DNA from 2 places in the uncultured Oceanicoccus sp. genome. Region 2 is predicted to be linked to the other one. Evidence: predicted binding sites of a transcription regulator. Region 2 holds the regulator's gene; the other holds the start of a gene.
The links. The regulator LexA, encoded in region 2, represses DNA repair genes until DNA is damaged. The targets are predictions, from matches to a motif close to ACTGTNTNTANANACAGT.
Positions count from the first base shown of each region.

Region 1: recA (recombinase RecA) is a predicted target of LexA. The motif match lies at 1,231-1,248, and genes of this name have one in related genera.

Region 1 covers NZ_CAXAHB010000004.1:13,667-16,858, reverse strand. Annotated here, with positions in the region: gene AACP44_RS00925 (alpha/beta hydrolase) at 119-1,189, shown strand; gene recA (recombinase RecA) at 1,361-2,404, shown strand; gene AACP44_RS00915 (regulatory protein RecX) at 2,426-2,971, shown strand; gene AACP44_RS00910 (insulinase family protein) at 3,078-3,192, opposite strand, start outside.
Region 2 covers NZ_CAXAHB010000090.1:2,155-5,346, forward strand. Annotated here, with positions in the region: gene AACP44_RS08180 (acyl-CoA dehydrogenase) at 1-572, shown strand, start outside; gene AACP44_RS08185 (hypothetical protein) at 582-821, opposite strand; gene lexA (transcriptional repressor LexA) at 971-1,579, opposite strand; gene AACP44_RS08195 (enoyl-CoA hydratase-related protein) at 1,818-2,648, opposite strand; partial or broken gene AACP44_RS08200 (hypothetical protein) at 2,828-3,192, shown strand, end outside.

The sequences.
Region 1 (3,192 bases), on a different contig from region 2:
TTAGGCTCCTGTGTTGCAGTATCTTCTTCGAGTGCTAGGAGAAAGTGTTACCGCTTTGCTGCCCATCTCACTGTGATAATGCTGTCGATGTGGGCATGTTGATATATGGAGGTCAGTCGTGATTGTGTTGTTGTCAGTCTTTGGTGTTTTATTACTTTTATTTATTGTTACGCAGCTTTATTTTCAGGGGGAAGATTTATCTCGATATCAGCACCCTCGTTTCGAGGTCATGAATAAAGGCGCCAGACCCAGCGAGGAGCATGCTGTTGCGGTAGCGTCATTGTTGCGAATTATGAATGGCCAGACCAAGCGTCATAAGCAGGGCAATTTGCACGCCATGCGCGAACGCTTGGATCAATTGGGTGATGCTGTTGAATTTGATGGTGAGATTATCGCTGTTGATTGTCAGGGTATTAAAGGTGAGTGGTTGGTACCGGCCAATGCGGATCACCGGACCCGAATGCTTTATATTCATGGTGGTGCTTTTTTTATGTGCAGTGCAAAAAGCCATCGGGCGATTACTGCACGGTATGCCAAGATTACGGGTGGTGCTGTATTCTCGTTGGATTATCGTTTGCTGCCGGAGCATCGGCGACAAGCCAGTATTGACGACTGTCGTGTTGCCTATCAATGGATTCTTGAACAGGGCCCGGAGGGGTCTTGTCCGTTAAATACCCTGTATTTATCCGGTGACTCAGCGGGTGGGAATTTATCGTTGGCATTAAGTCTTTGGATTCGTGACAAGGGTTTGCGTATGCCTGAGGCTATCGTGGCTCTGGCGCCGTTAACCGATAGCACTTATTCGAGTCCTAGCCTTTATGCTAATGTCACCAGCGATGTCATGTTGGCGCCCTTGGCGGGTAAATTGATCAAGCTTCCTCCAATCCTTCGGGTATGGTTCACCGTATTACAAACGCGCATTCGGCCCTCGCACTACAGTATATCGCCAGTTTTTGCCGATCTCGCCAACTTGCCTCCAACTCTGGTGCATGTCAGTGATAGTGAAATGTTACTGGATGATAGCGTACGTTATGTGAATAAAGCGTGCTTGGCAGGTTCGCCAGTGTCGATACAGGTCTGGCAAGGGTTAATCCACGTCTGGCATCTGTTCGTAGACCACGTTCCCGAAGCACAACATGCCTTTACCGAGGTTGAGCAATTTCTGAAACAACACTCTCGTCGAGCCTAATAAAAAATAGTACTTGCAGATAAAAAAAGATTGTCTATGATACTGTTTATGTGTACAGTGTTTCGAAATCGGGCCACACAGACTTAATATTTCGCTAGGTACCCGCCGCAAGCTATCAATCCACTTGTGCCCAGCAACGATATTTAGCCAACGATAGAAGAGAGAGCGATTATGGATACCAACAAAGAAAAAGCTTTACAAGCCGCCCTGTCCCAAATTGAGCGTCAATTTGGTAAAGGTTCGATTATGAAAATGGGCGAAGAGTCGCGAGAAGCCATTCCAGCGATTTCGACAGGTTCTCTAGGTTTGGACGTCGCTTTAGGTATAGGCGGTTTACCTAAAGGTCGTATTGTTGAAATTTATGGCCCTGAATCATCTGGTAAAACCACACTGACCCTTAGCGTTATTGCCGAAGCACAAAAGAATGGTGCCACCTGTGCGTTTATTGATGCGGAGCATGCCTTAGACCCTTCCTATGCGGAAAAGCTGGGGGTAAATATTGACGATATGCTGGTATCCCAGCCCGATACCGGCGAGCAGGCATTGGAAATTACCGATATGCTAGTACGTTCCGGCTCTGTTGACGTTGTTGTTGTCGACTCTGTGGCTGCACTGACACCCAAAGCCGAAATTGAAGGGGATATTGGCGACTCACATATGGGTCTGGCGGCACGTATGATGTCACAGGCGATGCGGAAAATGACCGGTAATATCAAAAACGCTAACTGCCTAGTTATCTTTATTAACCAGATTCGTATGAAAATCGGCGTTATGTTTGGCTCCCCGGAAACTACAACTGGGGGTAATGCCTTGAAATTTTACTCTTCTGTCCGTTTGGATATTCGTCGCACTGGTGCCATTAAGGATGGTGATGAGGTGATTGGTAACGAAACTCGCGTCAAGGTGGTTAAAAACAAAGTATCACCGCCCTTTAAACAGGCTGAGTTCCAAATTATGTACGGTAAAGGTATCTACCGTATGGGTGAAGTTATTGACCTTGGTGTTAAACAGGGCTTGATTGATAAAGCCGGAGCCTGGTACGCCTACAATGGTGACAAAATTGGCCAAGGTAAAGCGAATGCGGCTAAATACCTGCTCGATAATCTCGATGTTGCCGAAGCCATTGAAGGCAAAATTCGTAGCGAGTTATTAGGTAGTGCTATTACCGGTGCGCCTGAGTTACAGGTTGTTGAGGATATGGAAGCTGCTGAATAAATCACGGCTTTTAGTTTAAGCATGTCTGAAATAGAGTTAGAGGCTTCGGCATTGTTTGATGATGAGGCCTCGGCGCTTGTCAAACGCAAAACAATAAAGCCCATGGATATTCGGTGTGCAGCAATGGATTTGCTGGCGCGAAGGGAACATGCCTTCCAAGAGTTAGTGAACAAGCTTAGCACCAAATTCCTTCGTTATTCTGATTATGGCTATGCTATCGAGAAAGCAAGTCTGCTTGAGCTGATTTTCGATCAGATTCTTATTCTTAAAAATGAAAATCTGCAAAGTGATGAGCGTTATGTTGAGTCTTTTATTAATGGCCGTAAATCGCAGGGTAAGGGGCCAATAAGGATACGCCGCGAGCTTGAACAAAAGCAGGTCAGTAGCCAGCTGATTAATAACTATCTGAATGAAGCCTCTGAGGAGTGGGAGAGTTTGGCCCGTCAGGTCTATCTGAAAAAATTTGGTCAGGGTGAGTCAAAAAATTATCAAGAAAAAACCAAGCGTCTACGGTTTTTGGTGTATCGTGGGTTTCCCCACGAATTACTAAGATCTATTGTCTGTTAGTAAATCTGTCACCCTGCGTCAAGAGTGTTACATGTTAATATCGACAATGACCAATTTATTGCTGTTGTGTTTTTTTTTTGCTATGCCGAAGCGATCATAGTGATATCTAAACAGTCTGGGTCTCAATGCCATGATTTTTTATAAAATCATTCAATTGTTCTGCAGTGGACTGATTGGTAATGACTGCAATACTAGCGCTATCCGGCGTCAAATAGGTGTTG
Region 2 (3,192 bases):
AGCTTGCCATACAGGTATTGGGTGGTTACGGCTATACCCGCGAATATCCAGTGGAGCGACTCTATCGCGATAACCGACTCAACCATATCCATGAGGGGACTTGGGGTATTCAGGGTCTGGATATCTTGGGGCGTAAGGTACAAATGCATAAGGGTGCTGCCGTGGCTATTTTGCGTGAGGAGATACTGGCGACAATTGATGCCGCAGCCACTTACCCTCAGTTGTCAGACTATTGTCAGCAACTAACAGCAACCTTTGATCAAATTGAACAGACCATCGCCGCAGTGGTAGATTGTGACGATAAAGCACTGGCGCTGGCCAATGCCACCATTTTTCTCGATGCCATGGGGCATGGGGTGATTGCGTGGATGTGGCTAAAACAGGCGATTGCCGCTTGTGCAGGTTTAGATAATGGCGATGCCGGTGATAAGAATTTTTATACCGGAAAGCTAGCCGCGACTAAATTCTTTTTTGCTTATGAACTACCCAAGGCTCGAACCAGCTTAGCGGTGGTGGCCGATTTGGATAGCACTTGCTATGACCTCACAGCGGAGCAATTTCTAGGTCAATGATAAAGATATTTACTTAGTAGGCTCAACGCCACTGATAGAGACTGGAGACCCAAATTGTTGCAGACCAATGTGTTTGGCGAAGTGATTGAGGATAGTTTCCATAGAATCCCCTGTCTGTTTATTTGTGCTTGATTGAGACAAGGCGGCTCCTGCAAGTTGTTTTGCAATTTCCGAAGCATTAGGTTCTCTCAGTGTTTTGGCCGCTAGTGAAGCAATATCTTTTGAAGTTTGTTTACTGTTTTTACCCATACGAATCCCTCCGAGTGTAAGTTAATTATCCATCAGTTTTGCAGCGGGGAAGATTAAGCCTAAATAAATGCTGCAGATATAGAATAACAATGATCAGGCCTAATTTCCTGTATGAATTTTTGACCTATTCATTGCTGTTGATTTTCTAGCTATTGTTTTCTGACCACGCCTACACTTAGCCCTTCAATGTCAAAGTCCTGATAACGCAGGTCAACTTCAATCGGTTGATAATCCTGATTTTCCGGTAGTAATTGTATTTGATGCTTGCTGCGAGTTTTTCTCAAGCGTTTTACTGTCACTTCATCATCAATTCGGGCCACCACGATCTCACCGTTTTGTACGTCTTTGGTTTTGTGGACCGCTAGCAAATCACCCTCAAAAATACCAATATCAATCATACTATCGCCTCGTACCCGCAAAAAATAATCAGCATGGGGGCTGAAAAATGAGGGTGGCATTTGGCAGTAATCTTCAATATGTTCCTGTGCGGTAATTGGGTTGCCGGCAGCCACCTGACCCACGATAGGGATGCCGCTCTCGTCATCATTTTCTGGAATACGAATACCGCGTGAAGCGCCGGCAATCATTTCGATAGCGCCTTTACGGGCAAGCGCTTTAAGGTGTTCTTCAGCTGCATTAGCGGATTTGAAACCCAACTCACGCGCGATATCTGCGCGGGTAGGGGGGAAGCCGGTGTCTTCAATATGACTTTTTATGACATTGAGCACTTCATTTTGTCGTTGTGTCAGTTTGGTCATAACGCTGCTCCTTTTTTTTCAATCGATTGATTGATGTTGTCTTGCTTGCATGTAGACAGTAGTACGGCCACATTGGTAGCTGGACGGCCTACCAGTATGGTTTTATATACAGTATCTGTGATTATATACAGTAAATCTTATTGTGCAAGCTTTTGTAATAATCAGTCCAGCAGCTTTAACCAGAAAGCAAGATAATCAAAATAGGGAGGTGGAGAGGTAGTGAATGGCTAGTGAATAGCTAGTCACTATCGTCAAGTTTAAGTGGTGGGAATTTTGCGGCACGTTTTTCTGTAATGGCGGCAAGACCCTCTTTTAAGTTTTCACCAGCAAAGCTCGCCAACATCAAATCCATCGCATTATTCTGCGCTACATCTAAACTATTCATCCAATCTTGATGTAGTTGTCGCTTAATAATCGCCATAGAGTAGGGTGAACAACTGTCAGCAAGGTCGGCAATATACCGTTTAGCTTCGTTGATTAATTCTGACTGTTCACAAATGCGATTGATCATGCCCATATCTTTGGCTTCTTCAGCATAGACGCGGCGACTAGATAGCAGCATATCCATAGCATGAGTGTTGCCAATCATACGTGGCAGTAACCAGCTACTACCCCATTCGGCAATTAAGCCTCGCTGGGCGAAAGCGGTCATAAAAAAAGATTCGGGTGTAGCAAAGCGTAAATCACAAAATAGTGCAATGGGGATACCCATGCCAATACAGGGGCCATGAATGGCAGCAATCACTGGTTTGCGAATAGAAGCGATATAGGAGTAGGTTTGACGATAGCTGGTGCCAATAGTCTTGTCGCCTGGCATGGCTGAGCCAGCATGATCATTGAGATCAGTTGAAGAGACGCCGTCGAGCAAACTTAGATCTGCCCCAGAACAAAAGGCGCGGCCAGCACCAGTAAAAATAATTCCTACAACATTGGTGTCTTGCTCTGCAGTAGCAAAGGCTCTGCGAATCTCATCGCCCATAGAGAGTGTCCATGCGTTTAGTTGTTCTGGGCGGTTTAAGGTGATGGTGGCACAAGGGCCATCGATTTCGAAGCGGATTTCTTTGTACATAACACCAACTGTTTTTTTCGATATTAATTGAGTTTAATTAGTAATAATTTAATTTACGTTATTACAAACAATTTTCAAAGTCTTATTTGATCTATGCAAGGCTGTATTATGATTTGGATTAAATGATACCATGTAAATGTTTAACGGATTAAATATCGAAATATAAAAAGGATTTAATTATGTTTAGACCTCACTTTGTCCTTGCTTGCCTTGTCCCTGTTACCTTTTATGCTGAAGCTGCCTTGTATGACCGTGGTAATGGCTTGATTTACGATAGTGTCTTGAATATTACCTGGTTGCAGGATGCTAATTATGCAAAAACTTCTCAGTACGATAATGAGGGTGACCTGAGCTGGCCCGAGGCCAAAGCTTGGGCCGGCGGTTTAGAATACGGTGGTTATGATGACTGGCGGCTGCCTTCAGCTAGGTTGGTCAATCCTGCTAATCCTTGTTATGACTATGATGGCAGTTGTGATAGTGGATTTAACAACACGATCAGTGAATTAGGCCATATGTTCTATAACAACCTTGAAAATCCTGGTTA